Regions from separate parts of the Pseudomonas sp. WJP1 genome, predicted to be linked through region 2. Evidence: predicted binding sites of a transcription regulator. Region 2 holds the regulator's gene; each other region holds the start of a gene.

Region 1 (4,611 bases), 850 kb from region 2:
GCACCGCGTCATCGTTCTTCGCGGGCAAGTCGGATCGCCGCCCGCTCGCTCCTACAAACCGATTGCGATCCGACAGGCACCGGAATTTCCTGCCTTGCCCCAACCTCTACCAAATGCTAAACCTTGTACAAGCAGGTTTACCAAAGACAAGGAAGCCATGACATGTCAGTCGTTACGGAAGTCTCCCCGGATGGGCAAAAGCTGACTATATCGGTCAAGGGACGATTCGATTTCGCCAAGCATCAGGAATTTCGTCAATCCTACGAAGACAAGGCGCTCGCCGAAGTCGTCGTCGACCTGAAAGAGGCCACCTACCTCGACAGCTCCGCCCTGGGCATGCTGCTGCTGTTGCGTGATCACGCCGGTGGTGACGATTCCGATATCCGCGTGGTCAACAGCAGTTGCGACGTGAGGAAAATCCTCGCCATTTCCAACTTCGACAAGCTGTTCGACATCAGTTGATCAGCGTGCAAACGGCACTCGAATCGCTGACGATCCTGATCGCCGAAGACAGCGCGGCCGACCGCATGCTGCTGTCGAGCATCGTCCGCCGCCAGGGGCATCAAGTGCTGACGGCCGCCAATGGCGCCGAAGCGGTCGAAATGTTTCGCCAGCAACGCCCGCAACTGGTGCTGATGGACGCGATGATGCCGGTGATGGACGGCTTCGAGGCGGCCGCTCAGATAAAGGAATTGGCCGGGGAAACGCTGGTGCCGATCATCTTTCTGACCTCGCTGTCGGAAAGCCAGGCGCTGGCCCGCTGCCTGGAGGTCGGGGGTGACGACTTTCTGGCAAAACCCTACAACCAGGTGATCCTCGCCGCCAAAATCAAGGCGATGGACCGCTTGCGGCGCTTGCAGGCCACGGTGTTGCAGCAGCGCGACCAGATCGCCAGGCACCACGAATATTTGCTCAACGAGCAGCGGGTGGCCAAGGCGGTGTTCGACAAGGTGGCCCATTCCGGTTGCCTGAATGCGCCCAACATCCGCTACCTGCAATCGCCCTATGCATTGTTCAACGGCGACTTGCTGTTGGCCGCGTTCACCCCGGCGGGGGACATGCATGTACTGCTCGGCGATTTCACCGGCCATGGCCTGCCCGCCGCCGTTGGCGCCATGCCCCTGGCCGAAGTCTTCTACGGCATGACTGCCAAGGGTTACGGCCTGGCCGAAACCCTGCGCGAGATGAATGCCAAGCTCAAGCGCATCTTGCCGGTGGACATGTTCTGCTGCGCCACGATGCTGTGCCTGAGTTTCCAGGGCCGCTCGGTGGAGGTCTGGAACGGCGGCATGCCGGATGGCTACCTGCACAGCGTCGCCAGCGGGACGCGAACGCCACTGACAGCGCGGCATTTGCCGCTGGGTGTGCTGAGCCCGCAAACCTTCGATGATCGCACCGAAGTGTTTCCGATGGCCGTGGGTGATCGGGTGTTCCTGTTGTCCGACGGGGTGATCGATACCTGCGATGCCGATGAACAGCTGTTTGGCGTGCAGCGGTTGCAGCAGGTATTTGCCGCCAATCGTCAGCCCGACACCTTGTTCGAGGACATTGAGCAGGCGCTGCGAGACTTTCGCGGTGAGGCGCGCGACGACGTCAGCATGGTCGAAGTCAGCCTGCCTGTGCCCGCGCAGGCGAGTGCGCCGGTGCCGGTCTATTCCGACAGTGGCCAGTCCTGCCCCCTGGACTGGTCCGCCAGTTTCGAATTTCGCGCCGCAACGCTCAAACGTTTCAATCCGTTGCCCTACCTCTTGCAGTTGCTGCAGGAAGTGCACGGTTTGCGGGCTCAAAGCGGGGCGCTCTACAGTGTTCTGGCGGAGCTGTACTCCAACGCCCTGGAACACGGGGTGCTGGGCCTGGACTCCAGTCTCAAGCGCGATGTGTCAGGGTTTACTCGCTATTATCAACAACGCAATGCACGCCTGGATGAGCTGCAGGACGGTTATGTCCGTGTGCATTTGCAGGTCACGCCGCAGGGCGAGGGCGGTTGCCTGGCGATTCGCGTCGAGGACAGCGGCAAGGGGTTCGATGTCGGGCGGGTACTGGAGCGCCCCGTCGATCCTGTCCGTCTGTCCGGACGTGGCGTCAGCCTGATCCGTCAGCTGGGTCATAATGCAAGCTGGTCCGACGATGGTCGAAGTGCCCGCGTGGAGTTTCTCTGGAAGGCTCTGGCATAATCCGTAAATTCTTGATCAGGGAGCGAACAAGTGACTGACAAACATCTGGACCTGGACGCGCTGAGCGCGTTGCGCGACGTCATGGAGGACGCGTATCCGCAGTTGCTGGATACCTTTCTCGCCGATTCCGAAGAGCGCCTGCAGTCGCTGCGCAAGGCAGTGCAGGTTGCGCAACTGGTAGACGTGGCGCACAGCTTCAAGGGCAGCAGCAGCAATATGGGGGCCGTCAAGCTTGTCGCGCTATGTGGTGAGCTCGAGAAGAACGCTGAAAAGCTTTCGTCCTCCCAAATCCAGGAGCTGATTGCTGCAATCGACCTCGAGTTCGCGATCGTTCGTCCTCTTTACGAAGCTGAGCGGCAGCGGTCCCTGGCAGAAAGTTGAAGCGTAAGGCGTATTTCGTCGTCATCGGGTGAAACTGGCCCGCCCCTTGCTATCAACTCTTTCAACTGTACCTACGATCCCAGTACAGCGGAGACCGTTCAATGCCCTTTACCCCCAATTCTCTCCTCCAGGCCACCGCTCAGGCCAAGAGTCAGGCTACCGCCGCCCCTTCCCCGAAGGTCGCCGCCGAGCCCGGGGACAAGGCGTCCAGCTTCTCTCGGGTGTACGCCACACAAGGCCGAAACCCCTCTGTAGCGACCGCTGACGGACCTTCGAAACAACCACGTGACGAGGTGGCGGACAGCACCGGTAAAAAGGACGTCGACAAGGATAACGCTGCCGCCGAAAAGCCTGCCGTTGCCGATAGCGGCAAAAGCTTGCCCGCCGATAAACCGGCGCAAGTCGACGACCAGCCGGCCAGCGATACGCCGGACGCCGTGCAGGTAACGGTCGTCGATGCCTTGCCTGTTGATCCAGCTTTGTTGCCTGCAGTCGCGACGCCTGTTGTGGCTGATTCGCCAGTCGTTGAAGCGATCGTGGCATCGATCATCCCCCCGGCCGTCCCTGCCACCGACGCTGGTTTCGATCCCGAAGCCGACCCGCTCGACGCCCTGCCAGCCTTGCGCATGGCCATGGAGCAGAGCGGCCATGTCTCGGCCTCGAGCCAGGCGCAACCCAAGGCGGCACCGACTCCGGCCGACGGCGAGCCGACCGGGGCGCAGGCCTTTGCCGCCGGCATGGCGAACATGCTCGATGTGCAAGCCGACAAGTCCAGTACCGGCCAGGGTAGCGACAATGCCTTCAGTGGCCTGATCGATGAGGGGCTCAAGGACCTCAAGTCTGCCAGCAGCGATACCCGGGTCGACGATTTCGCCAACCGTCTGGCGGCACTGACCCAGGCGGCCACGCCAAAAACCGCTAACGCGATGCCGGTCAACCAGCCCATCGCGATGCATCAGAGCGGCTGGACCGAAGAAGTGGTGAACCGGGTCATGTACCTGTCCAGCGCCAATCTCAAGGCGGCCGACATCCAGTTGCAGCCGGCCGAGCTCGGCCGCCTCGACATCCGGGTGAACATGGTGCCCGATCAGCAGACCCAGGTGACGTTCATGAGCGCGCACCCGGGCGTGCGTGAAGCGTTGGACGGCCAGATGCAGCGTTTGCGCGACATGTTCACGCAGCAGGGCATGGGCCAGGTCGACGTCAATGTTTCCGACCAGTCCCGGGGGTCGCAGGACCAGGCGCAGCAACAGCAGGCGCAGAGTGGACGTACCAGTGCCGGCGGCGGACGGCTCGATTCGATGGATGACGAGATCGCCCCGAGCATTGCCGAAGTGGCTGCAACGGCCACCCATGTGATCGGCTCCAGCGCCGTCGACTACTACGCCTGATAATTCGCGGCGCCCCCTGAAAGATCGCAGCCTTCGGCAGCTCCTACATTGGAATGTGTACATCCTGTAGGAGCTGCCGAAGGCTGCGATCTTTTGCTTTTTAGGCGCGGTCGCTTCTGGCATAACACTTGCTCCTGCCTTGTCGCGCGACTGTAAAAACCGAATAGTGACGGATTATTGGCATGGCGAAGAGCGACGCAGCAGTAAAAGACCCCGCAACCAAAGGCAAGCTCAAGCTGATCATCGTGATCGTGGTGGCGCTGCTGCTGGCGATCGGCTTGTCCGTGGGGGCGACCTGGTACTTCATGCACAGTGCCCAGAGCAAGCCTGACGTCGCGGCCGAAACCACCCCCGTGGGCAAACAGCCTGCCGTTTTCGAGCCGATGGCTCCGGCGTTCGTGGCCAACTACAACCAGAACGGTCGCCAGCGCTACATGCAAGTGAGTATCACCATGCTCGCGCGCAACCAGGCGGATCTGGACGCGCTCAAGGTGCACATGCCGGTGATCCGCAACAACCTGGTGATGCTGTTCTCCGGTCAGGATTTCGCGACCCTCGCCTCGCCGGTCGGCCAGGAAATGTTGCGCCAGAAGGCCACGGCCAGCGTCCAGGAAGTGGCGCAGAAAGAACTCGGCAAAGTGGTGATCGAACAGTTGCTTTTCACT
Region 2 (4,611 bases):
AATCCTTGAATTGACCGGCGACCCCAACGAATTTTGCCGAAGCGCGGGCATGCAGGCCCAGCTTGTTGATGATTTCGATTTCCAGAGCAGGCATCGCGATGTGAATCCTTTAGCTGAGGTCGCGGTGGCGAACCTGGACATTCTTCAGGGATTGCTGCAGGACCTGGCCAAGACGTTCAGTCAGGTAGACGGAGCGGTGATGGCCGCCGGTGCAGCCAATTGCAATGGTGACATAGGCACGGTTGCTGGCGGCAAAGCGTGGCAGCCATTTGAGTAAATAAGTAGAAATGTCCTGGAACATTTCCTCGACATCGGGTTGCGCCGCCAGGTATTCGGCCACCGGTTGGTCGAGCCCTGACTGCTCGCGCAGTTCCGGCTTCCAGTAAGGATTGGGCAGGCAGCGCACGTCGAATACCAGGTCGGCGTCGACCGGCATGCCGCGCTTGAACCCGAACGATTCCACGAGGAATGCCGTACCGGGTTCCGGCTGGTTCAGCAGGCGCAGCTTGAGGGTATCGCGCAGTTGATACAAATTCAGGCTGGTGGTGTTGATCTTGAGATCGGCAAGGTCGGCAATCGGTCCAAGCAGGGTGGTCTCGTCGTTGATCGCTTCAGCCAGTGAGCGGTTGGCATTGCTCAGCGGGTGCCGCCGACGGGTTTCCGAGAAACGTTTGAGCAGGGTTTCCTCGTCGGCATCCAGATACAGGACATCGCACTGGATGTGGCGACTGCGAACTTCGGCCAGCAACTCGGGGAACCGCGACAGGTGGCTCGGCAGGTTGCGAGCATCGATGGATACGGCAACCAGCGGTTGTGCCAGCTCGGTGTGGATCAGCGCTCGCTCGGCCAGTTCGGGCAGCAAACCGGCAGGCAGGTTGTCAATGCAGTAGTAGCCGTTGTCCTCGAGGACGTCGAGGGCAGTGCTTTTACCTGAGCCGGAACGACCGCTGACTATGATCAAGCGCATGATTAGTGACCGTTTTGCTCGCTCAGGACAACCTGATACAAGGCTTCATTGCTCGAGGCGCTACGCAGTTTTTCGCGCACTTCCTTACGGTCGAGCATGCTGGCGATCTGGCGTAACAGCTCCAGGTGCGCATCGGTAGCGGCTTCCGGGACCAGCAGCACAAACAGCAGGTCAACCGGGGCGCCGTCGATGGCGTCGAAATCGATGGGGGCATCCAGGTGCATCAAGGCGCTGATGGGTGCGTTGCAGCCCTTCAGTCGACAGTGGGGAATGGCGATGCCGTTGCCAAAACCGGTCGAGCCTAGTTTTTCGCGGGCAATCAAAGCCTCGAAGACATCTTGCATCTCCAGATCCGGCACTTCGCGATGGATAAGGTTGGCAATTTGCTCGAGGGCTTTCTTTTTACTGCCGCCCGGCACGTTCACCAGGGAACGGCCGGGGGTCAGGATGCTTTCAAGTCGGATCATGGGTTGGGAGTGTTAACGACCCGTAGCGCCCTGGAGGAGGCTCTGGGTCTTTTCCTTATGCTTTTTGAGTTGTTTATCCAGCTTGTCGGTCAATGCGTCGATCGCCGCGTACATGTCGGTATGTTCCGCGTTGGCGACCACTTCATTGCCGGGAATATGCAGCGTGGCTTCGATTTTCTGCTTCAGCTTTTCGACCGTCATCGTGACCTGCACGTTAGTGATCTTGTCGAAATGTCGCTCCAATCGTTCGAGTTTTTCGCCGATGTAGGAGCGAAGAGGTTCGGTCACTTCCAGTTGGTGTCCACTGATGTTGACTTGCATACAGCTTCTCCTTCGTTGCCAGTGCATAAAGCGGCAGATCCAGATGATCTGCCACTGGAACGCTGTGGCGTGGCCCTACATCAACCGCTTGCGTTCGCTCGAAGGCGCGATCCCCAGGGATTCGCGATACTTGGCGACGGTGCGGCGGGCCACCTGAATGCCTTGTGCCTCCAGTAAACCAGCGATCTTGCTGTCACTCAACGGCTTTTTCTGATTTTCCGCAGCTACCAGTTTTTTGATGATCGCGCGAATCGCCGTGGACGAGCATTCTCCGCCTTCGGAGGTGCTGACGTGGCTGGAGAAAAAGTATTTCAGTTCATAGATGCCCCGAGGGGTATGCATGAATTTCTGCGTGGTGACCCGTGAAATCGTCGACTCGTGCATGCCGACTGCTTCGGCGATGTCATGCAGGACCAATGGTTTCATGGCCTCGTCGCCGTACTCCAGGAAGCCGCGCTGATGCTCGACGATCTGCGTGGCCACTTTCATCAGGGTTTCGTTGCGGCTTTGCAGGCTCTTGATGAACCAGCGGGCTTCCTGCAGCTGATTGCGCATGAAGGTGTTGTCGGCGCTGGTGTCGGCACGGCGAACGAACCCGGCATACTGGGCGTTGACCCGCAGGCGAGGCACCGACTCCTGGTTGAGCTCCACCAGCCAGCGTTCGTTGTCCTTGCGCACGATCACGTCGGGAACCACGTATTCGGCTTCGGTCGACTCGATTTGCGAGCCCGGGCGCGGGTTGAGGCTCTGGACCAGTTCGATGACCTGGCGCAGTTCATCTTCCTTGAGCTTCATGCGGCGCATCAGCTGGCTGTAGTCGCGGCTGCCGAGCAAGTCGATGTAGTCGGTGACCAGGCGCTTGGCTTCGGCCAGCCAAGGTGTCTTGGCGGGTAGCTGGCGCAATTGCAGCAGCAGGCATTCGCCCAGGTTGCGCGCACCGATACCGGCAGGTTCGAATTGCTGGATGCGGTGCAGGACGGCTTCGATTTCGTCCAGTTCGATGTCCAGTTCCGGATCGAAGGCTTCGAGGATTTCCTCCAGCGTCTCGTCCAGATAACCCTGGTTGTTGATGCAGTCGATCAGGGTCACGGCGATCAGGCGATCGGTGTCGGACATCGGTGCCAGGTTCAATTGCCACAACAGGTGGCTTTGCAGGCTCTCGCCGGCCGATGTGCGGGTGGTGAAATCCCACTCGTCGTCATCGTTGCTCGGCAGGCTGCTGGCGCTGGTCTGGTAGACGTCTTCCCAGGCGGTGTCGACAGGTAATTCGTTGGGGATGCGCTCGTTCCAGTCGCCTTCCTCGATGTTATCGACGGTCGGGGCGCTTTCCTGGTAAGAGGGTTCCTGGATGTCGGTACTGGGCTTGTGTTCGGCGTTGTCGGCCAGTGGGTCGGAATTGTCGAAGTCGTCGCCTTCTTCCTGGCGCTCGAGCATCGGATTGGACTCCAGGGCCTCCTGGATTTCCTGTTGCAGGTCCAGGGTCGACAATTGGAGCAGGCGGATGGCCTGTTGCAGCTGCGGTGTCATCGTCAGCTGCTGGCCCATTCTCAAGACTAGCGATGGTTTCATGGCAGGGGCTTAACACCTTATTCGCCGGCGCACATGCGCCATCCACTACAGGGCGCCGGAGCGCCAAACTTAAGCAAATTATATGCCCGAAACTGCGGCGTTTGCCTAGAGCGCTGTAACAATAAAAAAAGATTGATTTTTTATTGCGGCAAGCGCTCGGCCGACCCGCCGGACACCGCGATGCTTACAGGCGGAATTCATGCCCCAGGTACACTTCCTTCACCAGGTCGTTGGCCAGGATGGTTTCAGCGTCGCCTTCGGCGATCAGTTGGCCATCGTTGACAATATAGGCGGTTTCGCAGATATCCAGGGTTTCACGGACGTTGTGGTCGGTGATCAGCACGCCGATCCCCTTCGCCTTGAGGTGGTGGATGATCTGCTTGATGTCGCCTACCGAGATCGGGTCCACGCCGGCGAACGGTTCGTCGAGCAGGATGAATTTCGGGTTGGTGGCCAGTGCCCGGGCGATTTCCACACGGCGGCGCTCACCACCGGACAGGCTCATGCCGAGATTGTCGCGGATGTGGCTGATGTGGAACTCCTGCAGCAGGCTTTCCAGTTCCTTGCGACGACCGGCCTTGTCGAGCTCCTTGCGGGTCTCGAGGATGGCCATGATGTTGTCGGCCACCGAGAGTTTGCGGAAGATCGATGCTTCTTGCGGCAGATAGCCGATACCCGCCTTGGCGCGACCGTGCATCGGCTGGTGGCTGACATCGAGGTCATCGATCAGTACGCGGCCCTGATCGGCCTGTACCAGGCCGACGATCATGTAGAAGCAGGTGGTCTTGCCGGCGCCGTTGGGGCCGAGCAGGCCGACGATCTGGCCGCTGTCGATGGACAGGCTGACGTCACGCACGACCTGGCGGCTCTTATAGCTCTTGGCCAGGTGCTGGGCTTTCAGAGTTGCCATTACGGGGCCTTTTGCTCGTCGGTTTTCTTTTTCGGCTGGATCACCATATCGATGCGCGGGCGCGATTCGGTCACCTTGCTGCCCGTGGCGCGACCGGCGCTGGCCAGCTTCTTCTCGGTGTCATAGACGATTTTCTCGCCTTGAGTGATGTTGTCGTCCTTGTCGATGACCTTGGCCTTGTCGATCAGCACGACACGATTTTGCTTGGCAAGGTACTGGATGGTCACGCCCCAGCCCTGCACGGGCTTGGAGTCGCCGGCGGTCTGCAGTTGCTCGAAGTAGGCCAGGTTGCCAACCGAGGTCACCACATCGATGTCGCCATCGGCGGCGCGGGTCATTGTCACCTTGTTGCCCTTAACGATGATCGAGCCCTGGGT
Region 3 (4,611 bases), 1.8 Mb from region 2:
TTTCGATCGACAAGATCAACCTGCTGCAACCCTACGCGCGTTTCATGATCAACGATGACCGCACCACCAACATCGATGATCTGCTGATCCCGCAACCGGCCGACACTGGCGCTGGCGCCAAGCCTGCCGCCGCCAAACCCGCCGCCAGCAAGGACAAGCCCCTGGGCATCCATATCGGTGGCATTGCCATCAACGACGGTTCCGCGAACTTCGCCGACTTCAGCCTGACCCCCAACTTCGCCACCGCCATCCAGCAGCTCAACGGTACGATCGGCACCATCGACAGCCGTCAGGCGAAACCGGCCAGTGTCGACATCAAAGGCAAGGTCGACCGCTACGCACCGGTGACCATCAAGGGTGCGGTCAACCCGTTCGACCCGATGGCCAGCCTCGACATCGCCACCAGCTTCAAACGCGTGGAACTGACCACGTTGACCCCCTACTCCGGCAAGTTCGCCGGTTATCGCATCCGCAAGGGCCGGCTCAACCTCGATCTGCATTACGTGATCGTCAAGGGCCAGCTCAAGGCTGAAAACAAAGTGGTAGTCGAGCAGTTGCAACTGGGCGAAAAAGTCGACAGCCCGGATGCCGTGAGCCTGCCACTGAAACTGGCCATCGCCTTGCTCAAGGATGTCGACGGCAAGATTTCCATCGAACTGCCGGTGAGCGGCGACCTGAATAACCCGCAGTTCAGCGTGATGCCGATTGTCTGGCAGACCCTGCGCAACCTGATCGTCAAGGCCGCCGCCGCGCCGTTCAAGCTCATTGGTGGTCTGGTGGCCGGTGGTGGTTCGCAAGACCTGGGTACCGTGGCATTCGCCCCGGGCTCGAGCGAGTTGAACAAGGACGCCGAAGCGGCACTGGTCAAACTATCCCAGGCCCTCAAGGAACGTCCGGCCCTGCGCCTGGAAATCGAAGGCACCGCCGCCAAGAGCAGTGACGGCCCGCTGATTGCCGAGCAACGCCTGGAGCGGGAATACCAGTACAACTACTACAAGATGCTCCAGCGCCGTGGCGACAAGGTACCGGCAAAGGCTGCCTTGCTGGAGGTGCCAGATAGCGAGAAAGGTCCGCTGCTGGAAGGGATTTACCGCACACGCCTGAAGGTCCAGCCACCTCCTGAATGGAAAGACCTGGGCAAGGAAGAACGCACCGCGAAAATGCGTGCGGACGTGATCCAGTTCTGGAGCTCCAGCGAAGTGCTGTTGCGTGAGCTGGGTCAGGAACGTGCGAGCAGCATCAAGGATTACCTGGTCGACAAGGGCCAGCTCGCCGACGACCGCGTGTACTTCATCGATGCCCAGTTGGGCGAAGCGGAAAAAGACGGCAAGGTCGTTACGCCACTGCATCTGGACGCCGAGTGAACTAAAGGTCAAAAGATCGCAGCCTGCGGCAGCTCCTACAGGGGTACACCATCCCAATGTAGGAGCTGCCGCAGGCTGCGATCTTTTGCTTTGAATAGAACAGGCCCCGACACGAATGCCAGGGCCTGTAATGGCCACATCCTTATGGCCGGTCGCATGAACTTCTAAGTTGCGGCAGACGTATGACTCAGCCCGTCTACCGCGCCTTCTCCCAGTCCAGGCGAGAAGTCTTGCCTTACTCGGCTTTCAGGCCGTCAGCGGAGACCGCCTTGACGCCTTTGATTTTCTTGGTGATGGCCACCGCGGTGGCTTTCTGGGCGTCCGTTATTGCAACGGTGGACGACAGGGACACAACACCTTTGTTGGTTTCCACTTTGATATCGGTACCCGGAATGCCTTTTTCGGTGACCAGGTCTGATTTGACTTTGGTAGTGATCCAGGTATCGGAAACATCCTCTTTCGCTTCGGTCATTTCACCGGCGGCCAGCATCATCGGGCCTTGTGTGACCTGAGTCTGGGCAAATGCAGCGTTGGCCATGGTCAGGGTCAGCGCGGTAGCAGTAGCGGCAGCAATAGCGAACTTCTTCATACGAGTAACTCCTGTTTTTCTGGAAAGTCTGCTGGGTGATCTGTCAGCAGGGTTACCAGAGATATTGCGAACGCTGTGCCAACTTTGAAACAAACATTAATTCCTTATAAATCAATAATTTATAAAAACAGTCATTTTTCACAATCATGCAAAATGCATGAGTTGGACATTATCTACATGCAAGTTGCGGGTTTTGAAGAAGGCCTAAGGCCATGAATTGTTGGAAGTTTTCTCAATTACTTCGATATTCCTGAACGGTGCGCAAAAAAATACCCCGCAACGGCGGGGTATCAGGCAACAAGCAGATGGATCAAGCTTTCGGGGCAACGCCTGTGCAGCCTTTCGGCGCGTATTCCTGGTCGACACCGGTGGTGCACGCCCAGCCAGTCAATGAGCGCGTCAGGGTAATGGTTTTATTCAGCACCTGTGCCGGAGCATTGAGAATTGTGCAACCAATCGTGCCCGAACCCTCGGCAGCGTTGCCCGCTGCGGTCATGGTGCAGTTGGACGTGCTGGCGGAACCGCCCACCTGCGCCAGATCCGGATCTGTCCCCTGGTTCATCAGGTCTTCAAACGGCACCTTCAACGCTGAAATCTCGGCCAGACCCGCCGTGACCTTGGCCCGCGCCTGGTACTTGGAGTAAGCAGGGAGCGCAAACGTCGCCAGAATCCCGATGATCGCCACCACTATCAGCAACTCGATCAGGGTAAAACCTTTTTGATTGTTCAATGACAGCCTCCGTGCATGAGTCGAAATCTCATGATCTTCACCGTCTGCAGCACAGCCCATGCCAAGCCCGTGGCGCCCTGTTCCCGGGGTGCACGGTCGCCACAAAGCTCCCTCTTACCCCCAGGAACCGCACAATCTGACACTTTTCGTCACCTCAAGAGCGCTGGTTTGGCTCCACCAATTGACTAGGCTATAAGTCTTGAATGCCTTGTACCCGGTATCCCGAGGAACGCATCGGCACATTCACGATCTATGAGGGTCGGTTGCGATCAATGCAATGGCGTTATAAACGGGTCAGCAAGGACTGAACATGGCAGTCAAGGCAGCAAGAACCAGCGTGTACACCTGGGAAGGTACAGACAGGAAAGGCACGAAGGTGACGGGCGAGTTGAGCGGTCAAAACCCGGCGCTGATCAAGGCGCAATTGCGCAAGCAAGGCATCAATCCCGGCAAGGTGCGCAGGAAAACCACGTCGATTTTCAACCTGGGTAAACGCATCAAGGCCCAGGACATTGCCCTTTTCACCCGGCAGATGGCGACCATGATGAAGGCCGGCGTGCCGTTGTTGCAGTCGTTCGACATCATCGGTGAAGGCTTCGACAACCCGGCCATGCGCAAGCTGGTCGATGAGGTGAAGCAGGAAGTGGCAGCGGGCAACAGCTTCGCCGCGGCCCTGCGCAAAAAACCGCAATACTTCGATGAGCTGTACTGCAACCTGGTGGACGCCGGGGAGCAGGCCGGCGCGCTGGACACCCTGCTGGAACGGGTGGCGACCTACAAGGAAAAAAGCGAAAGCCTCAAGGCGAAGATCAAGAAAGCCATAACCTACCCGCTGATCGTCGTGTGTGTCGCGATCATCGTGACCGGCATCCTGCTGATCAAGGTGGTGCCGCAATTCGAATCGGTGTTCAAGGGCTTTGGTGCTGAATTGCCAGGCTTCACCTTGCTGGTCATCGACCTGTCGCAGTTCATGCAAGCGTGGTGGTGGATGTTGCTGGGCGCACTCATTGCGGCTGCTCTGGCTGTGCGCCGCGCCCTGAAAACCTCGCAAGGTTTTCGCGACCGAATGGACACCTGGCTGCTGAAACTGCCGTTGATAGGCACCTTGATGTACAAGTCCGCGGTGGCCCGTTTCGCCCGCACGCTGTCGACGACCTTCGCCGCCGGCGTACCGCTGGTCGAAGCCCTGGAGTCCGTGGCCGGCGCCACCGGCAATATCGTGTTCAAACGCGCGGTGTTGCGCATCCGGCAGGACGTTGCGACCGGCATGCAGCTGAATTTTTCCATGCGCACTTCCGGTGTTTTCCCGAACATGGCCGTGCAGATGACCGCCATTGGCGAGGAGTCTGGCGCACTCGACGACATGCTCAACAAGGTCGCCGGTTTCTACGAGGACGAGGTCGACAATATGGTCGACAACCTCACAAGCCTCATGGAACCGTTCATCATGGTGGTGCTGGGTGTTATTGTCGGCGGCCTGGTGGTCGCGATGTACCTGCCCATCTTCCAACTCGGCTCAGCGATCTGACATGCCCTTGAACGAAATTCTGACCCACTTCCCGCTGGCTTTCGTCGTCATCGCCGGGGTAGTCGGCCTGCTGGTTGGCAGCTTCCTTAATGTACTGGTGTGGCGCCTGCCGAAAATGCTCGAGCGCGACTGGCGCGTGCAGGCCCATGAGATTCTCGGATTGCCCGGTGAAACGCCGTTGCCGACCTACAATCTGCTGCTGCCGCACTCCCAGTGCACGCATTGCGGCCACCGGATTCGTGCCTGGGAAAACATTCCAGTGTTCAGCTTCCTGTTCCTGCGCGGGCGCTGCTCGGCCTGCGCGACGCCGATCAGCAAACGCTATCCATTGACCGAGCTGGCCTGCGCCCTCCTGTCGGCGTTCATTGCCTGGCACTTCGGTTTCGGCTGGCAAGCCGGC

What was found. Region 2 encodes sigma-54, which starts transcription at its own class of promoters, with help from an activator protein. Its sites were predicted from a motif close to ANTGGCATNNANNTTGCTNT; they were not measured.
Region 1: OH720_RS07945 (flagellar hook-length control protein FliK) is a predicted target of sigma-54. The motif match lies at 2,589-2,608, and genes of this name have one in related genera.
Region 3: OH720_RS27350 (pilin) is a predicted target of sigma-54. The motif match lies at 2,730-2,749, and genes of this name have one in related genera.

The regions. Positions count from the first base shown of each region.
Region 1 is NZ_CP110128.1:1,743,389-1,747,999, forward strand. Features, by position in the region: gene OH720_RS07930 (STAS domain-containing protein) at 163-462, shown strand; gene OH720_RS07935 (ATP-binding SpoIIE family protein phosphatase) at 468-2,174, shown strand; gene OH720_RS07940 (Hpt domain-containing protein) at 2,205-2,555, shown strand; gene OH720_RS07945 (flagellar hook-length control protein FliK) at 2,657-3,946, shown strand; gene fliL (flagellar basal body-associated protein FliL) at 4,129-4,611, shown strand, end outside.
Region 2 is NZ_CP110128.1:888,500-893,110, forward strand. Features, by position in the region: gene OH720_RS03935 (HPr family phosphocarrier protein) at 1-94, opposite strand, end outside; gene rapZ (RNase adapter RapZ) at 110-967, opposite strand; gene ptsN (PTS IIA-like nitrogen regulatory protein PtsN) at 970-1,434, opposite strand; gene hpf (ribosome hibernation-promoting factor, HPF/YfiA family) at 1,447-1,755, opposite strand; gene OH720_RS03955 (RNA polymerase factor sigma-54) at 1,831-3,324, opposite strand; gene lptB (LPS export ABC transporter ATP-binding protein) at 3,509-4,234, opposite strand; gene lptA (lipopolysaccharide transport periplasmic protein LptA) at 4,234-4,611, opposite strand, start outside.
Region 3 is NZ_CP110128.1:6,088,955-6,093,565, forward strand. Features, by position in the region: gene OH720_RS27340 (DUF748 domain-containing protein) at 1-1,364, shown strand, start outside; gene OH720_RS27345 (BON domain-containing protein) at 1,600-1,953, opposite strand; gene OH720_RS27350 (pilin) at 2,264-2,683, opposite strand; gene OH720_RS27355 (type II secretion system F family protein) at 2,994-4,211, shown strand; gene OH720_RS27360 (prepilin peptidase) at 4,213-4,611, shown strand, end outside.